2 regions of the Pseudoalteromonas rubra genome follow, and region 1 is predicted to be linked to the other one. Evidence: riboswitches for the same ligand, from Rfam matches in the RefSeq annotation. Region 1 holds a riboswitch; the other holds the start of a gene.

What was found. Region 1 has a riboswitch for lysine ahead of dapA (4-hydroxy-tetrahydrodipicolinate synthase). Riboswitches for the same ligand answer to the same signal wherever they lie in the genome.
Region 2: linked by a shared signal. The riboswitch ahead of lysC (lysine-sensitive aspartokinase 3) and the one ahead of dapA (4-hydroxy-tetrahydrodipicolinate synthase) in region 1 are both predicted to bind lysine.

Annotation. Positions count from the first base shown of each region.
Region 1 is NZ_CP013611.1:2,391,702-2,399,861, forward strand. Features, by position in the region: gene AT705_RS10580 (hypothetical protein) at 1-324, shown strand, start outside; gene AT705_RS10585 (response regulator) at 308-2,131, opposite strand; lysine riboswitch at 2,236-2,412, shown strand; gene dapA (4-hydroxy-tetrahydrodipicolinate synthase) at 2,526-3,422, shown strand; gene AT705_RS10595 (2,3,4,5-tetrahydropyridine-2,6-dicarboxylate N-succinyltransferase) at 3,433-4,173, shown strand; gene AT705_RS10600 (PLP-dependent decarboxylase) at 4,173-5,378, shown strand; gene AT705_RS10605 (succinylglutamate desuccinylase/aspartoacylase family protein) at 5,381-6,493, shown strand; gene AT705_RS10610 (hypothetical protein) at 6,839-7,042, opposite strand; gene AT705_RS10615 (phospholipase A) at 7,212-8,160, shown strand, end outside.
Region 2 is NZ_CP013611.1:990,102-998,261, forward strand. Features, by position in the region: gene AT705_RS04435 (sodium-dependent transporter) at 1-1,176, opposite strand, end outside; gene AT705_RS04440 (DUF924 family protein) at 1,361-1,891, opposite strand; gene lysC (lysine-sensitive aspartokinase 3) at 1,982-3,328, opposite strand; lysine riboswitch at 3,413-3,586, opposite strand; gene nhaD (sodium:proton antiporter NhaD) at 3,704-4,951, opposite strand; gene AT705_RS04455 (hypothetical protein) at 5,109-6,365, shown strand; gene AT705_RS04460 (condensin complex protein MksE) at 6,374-6,925, shown strand; gene AT705_RS04465 (hypothetical protein) at 6,922-8,160, shown strand, end outside.

The DNA.
Region 1 (8,160 bases):
TATGTAAAACAGGACTGGACAGTGAAAGTCCCTGAGTCAATGGAGCTAGATGTCGAGGTAGATGTTGGCAATGTTAAATTGCTCGGATTAAATAATGACGCCGATGTCGAAGTGGGAGTCGGCAATGTCACGATAGAAGCAGACGCCAAAGACTTCCGACGTGTACGATTCGATTCTGGTGTCGGTAAAACCAAGCTCTCTGACTTGCCGGGTAACGCTGAAACGGAACGCAATATGGTCGGTGAAACTTTACGCTATCATGGCCAGGGGGAGCATAGCCTGGATATCGAAGTCGGTGTTGGCAACATTAAGTTGCGTCGCTGAGGGTGAGCACTTTGTGCAGGGCGCGCTCCAATGCTCCCTTTTCAACAGGCTTAAACAAATAATCGGTCGCGCCAAGCTGCACGGCCGATTTAATTGCCTGCTCTGAGGTATTCGCAGTCAACACCAAAATTGGCGTCGACAACATCAGCGTCTGACGGATCTCTTTAATGGCTTTAAAACCATCCATAATCGGCATATTCAAGTCCATCAGGATCACATCAAAAGACTGGTGCGCCAATACCTCAATGGCCTGTCCCCCATGACTCACATGAATACTGGTTAGCTCCATGTTATCCAACATTTTTTCAATAATTTTGGCATTCAATTGATTGTCTTCCACCAGCAGCACTTTATGGTGGGTCAGTCCACTTACCGGCTCCGGCTCCGGGAGTCGCTTCAGCGGCAAACTCAAAGATGCTTTTGTACCATGCGGTTCACAGGGTAAAAAAGTCAACTCACCAGACATAATCGCCAGCAACAAGTTGCAACGGGCTAGCCCCAGTTGCAGCCCCTGATAATGGTGGCCATCCGGGCTGATGCCCGACGCAGATGCTTTGATCTGCACCACATTAAATCCGGGCCCGCTGTCTTCTACTTCACAGAAAAAACGCCAGTTGAACTCATCCTCTTCCGGATTGACAGGCTCCACGCGGGCGGACAATCTCACCGTGCCTTGCTCGGTGAATTTAACGGCATTGTCGAGTAGCTGACCAATAACCCAGCTCAGGCGTTCATGATCACAGGCAAATATTTTTTCCGTGTGGCTGCTAAAGTGATAGCTAAAATCCAGGCCTTTCTCTCTGGCCAGCAGACGATAAGTGGCCACAGGCTGACCCAGAGTATCGGTCAGCCTGGCCGGGTGACAATTTAACTCTGGTTGCTGTTCGTCAGACAAGCGGTTGTAGTCCTCCACAGACGCGATCAAGGCCTTCAATTGCTGGGCTGCTTTATTCGCTTGTGCAAGGTAGCTGTCACGCTGTGATTCCTGATACAAGTGCAGATACCCCAGCACAGCCTGCAAGGGCGTCCGCAATTCGTGACTGGCGCGAGCCAGAAACATGGCGCGACTTTGGTTGGCATGCTCAGCTTTCAGGCGTGTTTGCTGCAAGCGGTCTATCGCGCTGGCGATGCTGCGTTCCATAGGGAAAAATATCCACTTAATCTCAGCGAGCAGCAAAGCCAACCCCAGTAACCACATCAGCAGTTGCAGGTTCCTCAGTTTCTCAAGTTTTTCATTGGTAAACTGCTCAAACAACAACACCGCATGATCTAAGCCCTGCAACAACAGTTGAGAGCGGATATGGATCTCCTGGCTCTGATCTAAATCAGGCTGACTGGCAACGCCGGACAACAGCGCCAAATATTGTTTTAATTGCCTGTCCAAATCACCCGGCTGCGCGAAATACCATTGATAAAGCTCGGCATTGAGGTGCTTGTATTGCTCGCCATCGCGCATGAGCAAAAAATCATGGTTGGCTTGCATAAGCTGCAGCGCATTGTTCAGTGCCTGACGATCTGCCGTCACGTTGTGTTCGCGCATGATGATGACATACTCCAGGTGCAATGCGGCTTTTTGCGACAGCATGCGCTGCATACCTGCAACATTGATCACTCTGGCAACCTGTTTTTGCTGATCCAGCAGATACAAAGTCAGGCCAGTCGTCATCGTCAACACCAGCAACATGATCACCAGTGCGACCAGGTATTTCAGGCGATAGCGTGTAACCAGATTGTCCAAATTATCCCTCCCAAAACCAGCCGGATCATCCAAGCGCCAGACTCTTTCCCAGTTTAGATTAAATTTCAAACTTTTGCTGAGAGTGACTTGACACCCAGACGGCCAAAATGTTTCAATGCGCCCGTACCCTATTTTATCCAGACGGCCATGCATCTAAAAAGTGTGGACGTCTTAGGGCTGGAAGAGGTGCGTTATTCAGGTATTTGAATGGAGGAGAGCAAACTCCTGTGAAATTCAAAGAGGGGAATTAACGCCGAGAAGCACTGCGCTTTGCTTGCGTACTGCTTCGGGCGACTGGGTTGAATCCCAGCGACTGTCACCAACACATTTGGTGGAGAGCTTCTGGTCTTAGAAACAATATGGCCAGCAGCCTATTCTTTTTAAGTCCATTGCTCTTCGAATTTTAAACGGTTCGGAGTAGGACGCTTTCCTGACTACCGGACCAGCAAGAAGTTCGGTAGAGATGAAATCACACATTCAGTTATCTGATCAGTTATCTGACTACCCGTTATGGACGGCCCTTGTCACACCTTTTGACGCGTGCGATCAGGTCGATTATCACAGTTTACAGCAACTCGTTGCTCAGCAAGTTGAAGCCAACAATGGCATCTTGCTGCTTGGCAGTACCGGTGAAGGCCTTGCCCTGACTCTGTCCGAGCAGAAAAAAATCGTTGAGTTTGTCTGTTCGCTTGCACCTCAGGTCCCCATTATGGTTGCCGTCGGCGGCATCAATCTGGCGGCCCAGCTGGAGTGGGTCGAGTTTTGTAATACGCAACCCATCGATGCGCTGTTGCTTGGCTCTCCATTGTACGCCAAACCCGGTGTCGTTGGTCAGACCCATTGGTTTGATGCCCTGCTCAGCGCAGCAAACGTCCCCTGCATGATATACAACGTGCCAGGGCGCAGTGCCGTTGCCATAGCACCTGAAGTGCTAACGAACCTGGCACATCATGACAACCTGTGGGCGCTCAAAGAAGCCAGCGGCGATATTGCCACGTTTGAAGCATTTCGTCGTGCCTTACCCAGCCTGGCGATATACAGCGGTGATGATGCATTGCTGCCTTACTTTGCACAGGCAGGCGCGGCCGGATTGGTGTCAGTGGCATCGAATGCCTGGCCTGGCCAAACTGCCGAATTTGTCCGCCGTGCGTTAAGCGGCACCAGTCCTAACCTGTTCACTACCTGGGCCGATGCCATCAGCAGCTTGTTTGCCGTTGCCAACCCTATCCCGGTAAAGACACTGATGCATTTGCAGGGCACGCTCACGACGCCCCATCTGAGGCCACCGCTCACGCACCTGGAATTAACCAATCATGCGGCACTGAATGCTGCGAACGAACAGATTTTATCCTGGAATTAAGAGGCTCCCTATGACCTGGTCAACACTATTAGATAATTTAGAAAATGGTTCACAACGTGCTGCGAACCAAGATGAACACGGCAATTGGCACGCTAATGTCGAAGTCAAAGAAGGTATTCTGGCAGCCTTCCGTGCGGGTCAAAATACCGAATACCCGGGCGGTTTTGTAGACAAAGACAATCTTGCCCCACGTGGTTTTGCCGCCGAAGATGCGGTCCGTATGGTCCCCGGAGGCAGCAGCGTGCGTCGTGGCGCTTATGTTGCTTCTGGCACCATCATCATGCCGCCAGCCTATGTCAACATTGGCGCATATATCGACACCGGCACTATGGTCGACAGCCATGCACTGGTTGGTTCTTGCGCCCAGATTGGTAAAAATGTGCATTTAAGCGCTGCTGTTCAGATTGGCGGCGTATTAGAGCCAGTCGGTGCCAGCCCGGTAGTAGTTGAAGATGATGCGTTCATTGGTGCGGGCTGTGTGCTAGTTGAAGGTGTAGTCGTAAAACGCGGTGCGGTGCTGGCACCGGGTGTTCGCCTGTCTGCCAGCATTCCAGTGTATGACTGCGTGAATGAGCGTACCCTGGAAAAAGGGGAAGCCATTCCGCCTTTTGCCATTGTGATCCCGGGGTCGCGTCCAGCCTCCAGTGACTGGGCCAAAGCACAGGGATTGAGCATGTCCTGTGCACTGATTGTAAAATACCGTGACGAACAAAGTGATGCGTCGTTAGAACTCGAAGAGGTACTACGCTAATGACCACACTGAGTACGCCACTGCGTGAGCAACTGACTGCACTGTGCCCTGACCTGGACATCCCATTCTTCGTCTACGACCTGGATGCACTGAGCGCACATGTTAATCACCTGACCACCCAAAATGTGGTCAAGCTGTGGTATGCCGTTAAAGCCAACCCGTTATCCAGTGTCCTCAAAACACTGGACACCGCGGGCTTCAACTTTGATGTTGCCAGCCGGGGAGAGCTCACACAGGTATTGGCCCAGGACATTGCGGCCGAACGCGTACTCAACACTGGGCCGGCTAAATCCCCGGCCCAGATCCGCCATTTCCTCGATGCTGGCGTCACCACCTTCGTTGCTGAAAGCCTGAATCAAGTGCGCTGGCTGAACGACGCGGCACAACAGCGTCAACAGACGTTAACTGTGCTGCTTCGCGTTCAATTACGCTGGCCGGCAGGAGACAAAAATCCACTAGGCGGCGACAGCCTGACCCCATTTGGGCTCGGCTGTGAGCAGTGGCAACAACTGACTTTACGCGACTATCCTGCGCTGGATTTTGCAGGCCTGCATATTTTTCAATGGGGCAACATGCTCGACGCCTCCAAACTGGCCAGCCTGTGGCAACAGATGGTCCCCCCACTGACTAAGCTGAGCCAACAGCTGGGTATGCGCCTGAGGATCTTAGATCTGGGCGGGGGATTAGGGGTGCCTTACGAGTCAGGCCAGCAGGCACTCGACTGGGATCAGGTCATCGCTAGCCTGGCCAAAATTAAAGCCGAAGCGGGGGTGCAAGAATTATGGATGGAGCTGGGTCGCTTTGCCGTGGCGCAGTGTGGCTACTACCTTAACCCGGTGGTGGAACAAAAATGCAATTATGGTGAACATCAGCTCATCCTTGCAGGTGGCATCAACCACTTGTTGCGACCGGCCGTGACCAGTCAGGCTTTTCCGGTGCAGGCACTGCGTGCATCTGATACTGCTCAGCGCCAATATCATTTACATGGCCCACTATGTACAGCCCTGGATCACCTTGGTTCGCATAATTTGCCTGATGATCTCGACTATGGCGACTGGCTGGTGTTTGACCAGTGTGGAGCCTATGGCTTCACAGAAAGTATGCCGTACTTTCTGTGTCATGAGCTACCCGCAGAGTATGTTTTCACTCAGGGTCAATTGTACTGTATTCGTCACAGCGAAACCGCCGACTATTATCTGAGGTAACCATGAACACTATCACACAGCAACATATTCAGGTTGGGGAAATCGCCAATGGCCTGCCTTTGACCATCCCGGTCTATCGTTTGCAAGGTAATGACACAGGCCCGAGCGTGTACATTCAGGCCAATATGCACGGCGCGGAAGTACAGGGTAATGCGGTGATCTATGCACTGCTTGAACAATTAAAACACCTTACACTGGCTGGTGACATTACCCTGGTGCCCTATGCCAACCCGATCGGCTGTAATCAAAAATCGGGGGAGTTTACGCTCGGAAGATTTGACCCTATTACCGGCATGAACTGGAATCGCATGTATCATGATCACAGTGATCAGGTACAGCGCTGCCTTGCTGAGCACGGTGAAGCTTCAGATGCGGTACTTATCGCCGCCTTCCGTGAACAGCTGGGTCAGGCAACCGATGCGTTACTCGACGCGCCGGCACATACACTGACGACTGGCAAGCGCATTGCACTCACACTACAAAAACTGGCGCATCAGGCTGATATCGTACTGGACCTGCATACCGGCCCTATCTCAGCAAAACACTTATATTGCCCGGAATACGCCACAGACAGCGCGCGCTACTTTGACATTCCCCATGTGCTGCTGATCCCCAATGAATTTGACGGTGCAATGGATGAAGCCAGCTTCTGTCCCTGGTGGCAACTCAGCACTGCCTTAAAAGTACAAGGCCGCGACTTGGCCGTGCCCGTTGAAGCCTTTACTGTTGAACTGGGTTCACAGGAAAAAATTGATCTGGATGAAGCCGTGCATGATGCCAACAGCATTCTCAGCTACCTGACTCATAAAGAAGTGGTAGCAGATGGCAATCATCAGCCAAAGAACATCAAACGCTACGCCTGCGCACTGAAAGATTACCTGACTTTCTATGCGCCTATGGGTGGCATGGTGGAATATAAAGCGCAGCTCGGTGAACACATTAAAGCAGGGGAGTGTATTGCGCGCATTTTGCGCATGGAACAGTATTTATCCGAGACGCCTCTGCACAGCCTCACATTGGCACAAGATGCCATTGCGATACTGCATTTTGCCTCAGCCAGTGTCAACCAGGGCACTGAATTATATAAATTTTTCACCAACTACTATGAACTGTAGTGGAGCCACCTGTATTGGCCAATACTCCGGCTCGATGACATACAGAGCGAAGCAACGATTGCGTGAGAGTAGGTGAGCAAACCCTCACTTGCTAAGGTGGGGCGGCAACCTAAGTTGCCGCCGGCCTTTTTATACCAATTTGTTTAATTAACTGTGCCACTTTGAGGCGAGAAAATAAAGTCGATAACACCGCGCCCTGCTATCGCTGAGGCAACTAGGTCCATAGAGGCGAGGCAAAAATTTGCGAACTTATACCTTAAGTTAATATTCTAAATAAGAAATTTTTAACGTAGATAGCGTCATATTTGCTCCGTCAAAATGAGCACATATTAAGTGAAATTGGGATTAATCTGGCATGCAGATCTCAAAGCGGCCAGAATAACAATCTCGACCAGTCGGACATCCAAGGAACACCGCAGTATCACAACCCAGTGATTCACAAGCCGGGTGGCCCGATGCACCACCAGCTACGTTCGGTGTCTGAGCCAGGTCCAGCTGTTGGTTATTGCTCAGTTGCTTAATACTTTTTTTGTTCAGTGATATTTTCATTTCAATCTCCTTTTATGCAGTGTGCTTAATTAACCTAGCGCCAAGATGAACAAAAATCAACCAAGTACCGCTTGACCAAATATATTGCTGACAATTTTGCCCTTCTTAGTTTTTTCTTTGCCATGATACTATGGTGATAATTTGCTTTTGACTAAGGACTTCACTGCCTATGAAACTCAGGCTACTCGCTTTTTTATCTTTACTGGCCCCTTCTACCCTGCTCGCCAATGAACAAAACGCGAAGGACGATCTGGAGTTGATAAAGCAATGTGTACTGAATGAGATCATTGCGGGTGATCAACAACAAACGATTGAGCAGCTCAAACTCTACTGTCAGAAGCTGCAAGAGACCCACCTCAGCAAACTGGATCGCCGCATGGCGCGGGAAATGGTCACAGAAAACAACCGCAATGTGCTGACACCGCACAATCGCAACTATATTCTGCCAGTGACCTATGTCAAAAACCCTAACTCTCGCCCCTTTGATGGCTTAAAGGCCATTCAGGAAGAAGAAGGGGAGCCACTCGACCACATGGAAGTCAAATACCAAATATCGATGAAAGTGCCCCTTTATCGCCATTTTAAAGACAAAGATCAGGCGGTGTATGTTGGGGTCACATTGCAATCTTACTGGCAGCTATACAACAAAGATATCTCCTCCCCGTTCCGTGAAACCAATTACGAGCCGGAGATCTTCTGGGTCAACTTCCTCAATGATGACAATGTGCTGTGGGGCGATGAGATGGCCATCATTTTAGGCGCATCACACCAGTCAAATGGCCGCAGCCAGCCAAACTCTCGGTCCTGGAACCGCCTCTATGCAAACTTTATCTGGGAATATGAAAGCTTCGTGTTTAGTTTCAAACCCTGGTATCGCCTGCCAGAAGACGACAAGCCGGAGCCATTGGCGGCAAAAGGGGATGATAACCCGGATATTCACAAGTACATGGGCTATTTTGAGCTCAGCGGTGCTTATCGTCACGGCGACCATGAGTTTGGTTTTATGACCCGTAACAACTTCAACAGTGACAACCATGGTGCGGTACAGCTCGACTGGTCGTTTCCTTTGCTTGGCTCCTCACGGGTGCGAGGCTATGTTCAATATTTTAATGGCTATG
Region 2 (8,160 bases), 1.4 Mb from region 1:
GAACAAGCCCATCAGTGGCAACTGATAATGGGTTAAAATCTGGATCACCAGACCAAACAGCCAGTCGAAATTGAGGATAATAGCCCCTGAGCTTATCAGCAGCACAAAGGTCACCAGCCAGGTTGCTTGGCCACGCTTAAAACCATGGTTTTCCACCAGAAATGACACGGGAATTTCGGTGGATGAAATCGTTGAAGTCAGTGACGCTATCGACATCAGTACAAAGAAAGTCAGCCCGACGAACAAACCTATCTCGCCCATGGTTGCAAACAGCTCAGGTAAAATAGCAAAAATAAGCCTGCCCTCACCCACCAGCTTGCCATTTTGGAAAACTTCTACACCATTATTCTGAGCAATAAACAAAGCAGGAATAATCAGTAACCCTGCCAGGAAGGCAACACCAGTATCCAGCATTGCGACACTAAAAGTTAGTTTTGGTAAGTTCTCATTTGGTTTCAGGTAAGAGCCGTAAATCATCATGCAGCCTACACCCAGAGACAAAGAGAAAAACGCCTGCCCCATGGCAGCAATGATCAATTCAGGGTCGCCAATCTTGCTAAAATCGGGCACAAGGTACGCCTTAAACCCGGCAGAAGCGCCTTCCAGTGTGCCCATATAAGCGATCAACGCTACCAACAGCATTAGTAACACAGGCATGAGTCGACGAGACCAGGTTTCAATCCCTGACTTAACCCCCTGTAATATAATGCCAGCCGTCAGCAGTAGCATCATTGGGGTAAAGATAAAATTCCGTAAGGTCGAATCACCTGAGAGAAAAGCGCTGGCTGCATCCCAGCCAACTAAACGAGCCAGTGGTTCGAGCGAATGCGCCAACATCCAGCCGGCAACAATAGAATAGAAACTGAGCATGACAATGGCACCGGCAAGGCCGATGTAACCTGCAGAGGCACCGATTTTAGGCTGTTTTTCCTGCCACGCCTGCTTAAGCGCTTTCACCGGGTTGGCTTGCGCCTGATGACCCAGGTACAACTCCGTATACAAAGCAGGTAATGCCAGTAAGAATATGACGATAAAGTAAACCAGCAAAAACGCGCCACCACCGTGGTTCGCTGCCTGAGTGGGAAACCCCCAAATATTACCAAGTCCGACTGCCGCACCGGCTGCCGCTAACACAAAGCCCAGACGGCTTTGAAAACCTTCACGCACTTGAGCCATAATCGAATGCCAAGTTAATTATTGTTGTAGACTGGCGATTATACGCACTTGTAAACAAATTGCGAGTGTCAGTTCGGGCAAATCGGAACAGCCAACGGTGACAAGGGTTTACGCCCTCAGATCAGAGCTGGTCTGCCAGCCTTCACCTGGTGACATCAAGCCCGAACACACAGTTCAGCAAGACTTAAAAACTCGAACCAGGCGTTTGCAAAAAAGCCAACTCTTCAGCGCTCGACTCACGCCCTAAAATGGCATTTCGATGGGGGTAACGGCCAAACTGTTCAATAATTTTTTTATGCGCCAGCTCAAACTCATAGTTTGGTAATGATTTAAACAGGGCATCCGCCTGCTGATGCATGCTCAGACTTTCACTGTGCATGTAAGGCAAATACAAAAAGGTGCGCTGAGTTTTCTCTAGTTGCTGATCAAACCCTTTTTCAACGGCGTGCTGTGCTAAACACAAAGCCTGCGGGTCGCTGGCAAACGCAGCCGGTGTGTCGCGGAACATATTGCGCGAAAACTGATCAAGCACAATGATTTCACACAGCGCCCCCACCGCGGTCTTTCGCCATTCAGCCAGTTCTCCGGCCACAGCCTGCTGGTGTACATGGGCAAACCGCGCCGTGATTTTATTGTCGAACTGAGTCGACTTTTGCCACCAGTCCTGTTCCTGACATTCGACAAACCAGAACTGATAAATTTCCTGATATTCCATGGATACACCTGTGAGTAATTGATTTAGGTATCAGAGCGAGTATTACCCGCTCGTGATAAAGTGTCCAGCCCGACTTGCCAGGCCCCTGAATTATGCCGCTTCCAATAATCGGCTGTGGATCGCCTGTACGACTGCGTCCGATTCCGTTTGCTCAACCAAAAAGCACAGGTTATGGCGACTTGCGCCGTGACAGATCAGGCGAATATTAAAGTCAGCCAGTACTTGCATCAGACTCGCTTCACCATGGCGCAGCTGGATCTCAGAACCTATCATGGCCACCAATGTCAGATTGTTTTCGACACTGACCTGACAAAACTCTCCGAGTTCATCCAGACAAGCTTGCGCCAGCTCGGGCCGTGTGGCATTTGGCGCATTGTCCAGCGTCAATGCAACGCTGATCTCAGAAGTAGTTACCAGATCAACCGAAATATTATGTGCACTCAAAATGGTGAATATACGTGCCAGAAAACCACTTGCAAGCAGCATTTCCGGACTTTTCAGTGTTAACAGGATCTGGTTCTTACGTTGCGTGACTGCACGGATCCCAGGTTCCGAGCGGTTGTTCTTTTCAATCCAGGTCCCACCAGCATGCGGGTCTTTACTTGAGCCCACAAACACTGATATTCCGCTGCGACTGGCAGGCAATATAGTGGCCGGGTGTAGCACTTTAGCACCAAAGGTTGCCATTTCTGCGGCTTCATCAAAACTCAACCGGGCGATTGGCTGCGCTTTTTGGCACAAACGCGGATCTGTACTGAAGATACCAACGACATCTGTCCAGATATGTACACTGCGTGCAGCAATTGCCTCAGCCAGTAGCGCTGCACTATAATCAGACCCGCCGCGCCCCAGCGTGGTGGTTTGTCCCTGATTATCACTGCCTATGAACCCTTGAGTCACCACCACCTGCTCCTGCAACAAGGGAATTAAATGGGCCTCGGCGGCTTCACGTGTTGCGTCAATATCTGGCACTGCCTTACCAAACTGGCGGTCTGTTTTAAGCACCCGTCGCACATCAAATCGGCTGCTGGCAACCCCTAAATCTCTCAGTACCTGAGTAAACAGATAAGATGAAAAGCGCTCTCCAAAACTCAGCATTTCGTCGCACTGCTGTGCGTCCAACGCAGGTAATTGAGCAAGTGTGTGAAAATCATCCCGTGTTTCAGTAAACCCTGCCTCCAGATCAGCATCGAGCGTTAGACATGCCAGAATGCTTTGTTGAATATCCATCACAGACTGAAACAATGCCTGGCGTGCCTCTGCATCGACTTTTTGCTGCGTCAGGGTTACCAGGTGATTCGTCACACCGGCACTCGCGCTCACGGCCACAACACGGACATTCGGGTCATCGTGGACTATCGTGGCGCATCGCTGCATGGCTTCGAAGTTTGCAACACTGGTGCCGCCAAATTTAGCAACGACATACTGGGAATTCATTTTATCTCCTTGGGATCACACTGGGCGATCAACATCAATAAGGAGAACTTGGCAATAGGATGGACTAACCATAAAGAAATGACCTCTGCCAGAAGCTCTCCACCTGAAAACGGTGACAGTCCCGAGGATTCAACCTCAAGGACCGAAAAATCACGCTGACGCAACCTGACTTTTCTCGGCGAGTACTTCCCTCACTGATGGTCACGGGTAATCGTCACCTCACATCAGCTACCTAAGCATCGCGCCTCTTCTGTTTATTTTGCCGGGATTTAACTGAATCCTGGCAAAATAAAAGCCCGCATTTTGTGCGGGCTCGAAAAAGGTATCTTTTAGACGTCTAGGTGTCAAGTACAAATTTGTCCCTGTCACCAAAGTTTAAATAAATTGCCCCATAAAATAGGCGCCCGCATAGCCTGCCGTATAGGCAATTAACAAATACAGGCTCATTCTTAAGTAACTGGTAAAGGTTAGAGCTTTAACTTTACTCATGGCAATGATCCCGGCAGCAGAGCCGATAATCAGCATAGAGCCACCGACACCCGTTGCATAAGTAAAAGTCAGCCATTGCTGAGGGCTCATAACAATGTCCGCCTTTAACAGAGCAGCCGTCAGGGGCACGTTATCTACCGCAGCACTCATAAGGCCAACCAGATAACTGGCATACTGAGGCTCAATGAATTCATACAACTGGGTAAACATATTCAGGACACCCACCTCTTTTAGTGCCCCAACCAGCAACAACACACCGACGAAAAACAGTAAAGTGTCGTACTCTATCTCGCGGATATAATCGATGATCTTTTTGTTGACGTCTTTCTTGCGCATCAGAAACTGCGCCATTAAAAACATCACCGACAGACCACACAGGAAAGTCAGCATAGGTGGGACCTGATATTGCACGCTCAGATACAGCGTGGTGAGTACAGTGGTCATGAAGATAACGGCAATCGTGATGTCCGTTTTCTCTATACGACGCAGCACTTGTTTTTCGAATAGCAGTTGATCTTTCATACCAATGGACAACAGTGTAGCCAGCAACAACACACTGACAATTGAAGGCGCAACTAGCAGCAGGAGATCGGGAATGGTGACCTTGCCAGCCAGGAAAATCATCAGTGTCGTGACATCGCCGGTAATGAGCGATACCCCTCCTGAGTTAACACTAAAAATGATCAATGTGGCATACTTAATCAGTTTCTTCGGGTCTAGTTTGAGTGACATGACCACAGCCAGCGAGATAAGTGTCGCAGTAATGTTGTCAGAAATCGAAGAAAACAAGAAGGCAAAGCCGCCAACCAGGAACATCATTTTACGTTCGCTGATCTGGGTTGGCATCACACGGTGAACAATGTTTTGTATAAAACCTTTGGAGTTCAGGTAAGCAACAAAGGTCATCGCTGCCATCAGGAATAACCACAATGTGGCAATTTCCAGAATGTTGTGATCGAGCCGATGTTGTATAGTTTCTGAGCTTTCGCCATGGATCGGAGAGATAAATAGGATAATCCAACATAAAGTGCCAAAAAAAAGGGTCGTTTTGGCCTTGTTTACATGGATAATATCCTCTATAACGATAAGCACAAAAGCGACCGCTATCAGGGTTAGGATAATGGGCGTGACCATATGCGTAAACAACCTGTAATTAAAAGTAAAAATTGTGAAGAGTAACGTAATCGGCGCGGAGTCTAACACTTAGCAGCACACTGTGCCACGAGTAGTTACATATTATGACAATTTTCTTACCTGATACCGTCACAAAATTGATACACACTGGAAAGCTATGATCCCAGCTAAAAAAGTATTAAATACGCTGAATGAACACTGGGGCGTCCTGGAGCTGCTTTTTAAACGCTTTAAGATGGCCGATTTCAGCCTAAAAGATGTGCAAAACATCATCAAATTGAAAAACCCAAACTGGTCAAGTGAACGTATTTATAGAGAAACCAATCGGTTACTAAACCAGGAAATAATTATTCCTCTGGCCAAATCATCGCAACTCGAAATTAACCGAGCCGTGGCCGACTTCGCTAGTTTTTTATTACAGGAAGAACACCTTGGCCTGGCTGAAGAAATCACAGTATTAGTTAAAGATCTGCAACGACTGGGAGAACGCTTGGCCCAGGCAGGCGATGAAGGCGATCACAGTGAGCTGCGTCGTTTTAGTCGTATTATGGATGAGCGTGTGCGCAAAATCGTCAAGCTGTATCATCATAATGAAAGTGCCATCATGAACCTGGTGGAACAGGCAAAATCAGATCAAGGTAATCTGTCTTTGCAAAAACGCTATCGCGCCGTGATTGAAGCATTTGATGAATATATCGAGCCAATGCTGGAAATGGTCGATATCCATGGACCCTTCCAAGCCTGCTTTACGACTATAGAGCATCAGATCAGTGAACAGATCGCGCAAATCGAACAACTTGGCCGTGGTGCACAGGACAAACGAATGCTCGAGCAATTGCGTACCCGGATCCTTGATATGCACCTGATCGGGCGTGAGAGCTTAGGTAAAAGTGCCGATATGCTGATGCCACTGCGCGAAGAACTCAGACGCAACACACTCATTACCCGCCAGGCGGCAAAAGTCCTGGGCTTGATCCGTAAAAATGGCGTTGATCGTATGCTCAGCCCGGTGCAGCCCTACTTTGTCTCAGACATACAGCGTTTCAGCCTGGGTCAGCAACGTCATATGGTGGCTTATATGGCCAGTCTCAGCGAGTTCGAACACGAGGAATATCAATTGCCGGATCAGCAGGATGTGCCTGCATATCAAAGCCCAAATATTCCGGATTATTCGGACGTGCGTAAATCGTTTAAAGGGTCCGGTAAAAAGCGTACCGCCTTGCTTGGCTTTTTGAGTGAACAATACCCGGCGCTGGAAGCGGATGAAATGCTGTTCTTGTACCAAAAGCTGATCAGCGATCCCGAACTCGATATCGCCCAGGACGAGCAACAACAAACGATGCAAATCGCCAATACCCGCATTCGACTTTATCCGTTCAGTGCAACGGACAAGCAATCAGATAACCAGAATTAGTAAACACCATGACACACATTAATCTAGACGAACTCAGTCAGTTACAGGCGATCAATAAAAAATTGGTCAGTGGCTACCATATCAGCGAACAGGACACGACACAGTGGCAAGAGCTGGATCAACACATAGAGTCATATCAGGCACTGTTCAATGCCCTTGGCCATGACCTGCAACACGACAGCCGTGGCTTTTATTATCTGGCCAGTGATGAAAGCACCCCCAACATGGGCAAGATCTCCCGTGCCATTGCCCTGACTGTATTCATCCTGATCGAGCACTTTGCCAACCAGGGTAAAGATCCGCTGCGCGCTTTGTTTGACGAAGTGCTGGATTTGGAGCTGATGCAGACTCTGGTTCAACTAAACAAACACCTGTTTGACCAGCTAGAAATTTTCTCAGGGTCCGATCTTCGCAAAGACGTTTGTCTGCGTATGGTTCGCCTGGGCCTGGCTCGCGAAGTAGAGCAAGGTTTCTCGCTACTGGCACCGGTATATCGTTATATCGACGCGCTGATGGAAGTAAATGAGGACAATTACGACACACTTGAGGAAGAAGTATGAACAAGCTGTATGGTCTCAGTAAACTCGCCCTGCTCAACACCGCAGGTTATGCCAAGTGTGTGATCCCACTGGATAAAAGTGCCTCTATCTGTGCCCCGAACAACACAGGTAAAAGCTCAGTCATCAATGCCCTACAATTCCCGCTTATCAACGATTTGCGCCTGACCGAATGGGATGGTCATGACCTCGAAGAAACCCGTAAGTTCTACTTTTCAAGTGATCAGTCTTACATTCTGCTTGAAGCAAATCTGCCTCATGGTGACGTCGTCATCGGCGTTGCGGGGTTAGGTAAAATTGCCGGTTACGCGCACCAATTCTTTTGCTATAACGGCAAACTCAACCTGGATGACTTCACCCAGGGAAAAAGCATCATTAAATACACCAAGTTGTTCAATCACTTACAGGAGAAAGGCTTTAAGCCCGTTGAACTCAAAGCGGCCGAACTGAATGCCTTGCTGACAGGCGGGGCAACGCCGTACGATGGTGACATCAATCTCAAGATGATCCCGCTGAACAACGTCCAGGATGCCGCGGTATACAAAGAGATCTTCCGCCGAATTCTGAACCTGCATAAACTGGGTGCCCATGATGTCAAACGCTTTATGCTTAAAGTCTTTGAGCGTCATATGTCCAACTCCAAAGTCGACTTTTATGAAGTATGGCGCCGTGCGTTTGATAAAGTAAACCGCTCTCGCCGAGAGTTGAATGCACTGGAGTCCATGCAGGAACCCATTGCTGCGCTGGAGCAAATGATTGAAGGCGAAGCGACCCTCAAAGGCAAACTTGCCGCCTACGCACCTAAGCTCGACAAAGCCATAGTGGAGTTCGATGAGTATCAGCAGAACCAGATTAGCGAGCTCAATGATCAACTTGAGAATATCGAACAGGAAAAGCGCGAGTTTGAGGAAAAGCAGCAGCTCTATGTGCAACAGTCACGCGATATTGAACGAAAGCAAACACAGATAGAGCAATGGTTTACTGACTACCACGCGCTCAAGTCTGAGTTTGAGCTCACCAACCATGCAACGCTAAAAACCAATCTGACGCTGCTGAAAAAAGAGTACGAACAGCTGTCGTTCTCCATTAACAGTGCACAGGGTCAGAGCCTCCATACGCTGGACTATCGAATTGGCGAAACGCAAAAGCAAGTCAAGAGCCTGAAACTTCAGCTCAAGAACCTGGAATTCAACCTCTTTACCCGAATGCGTGAAGACCTTTCACTGAAAGAAGTAGAA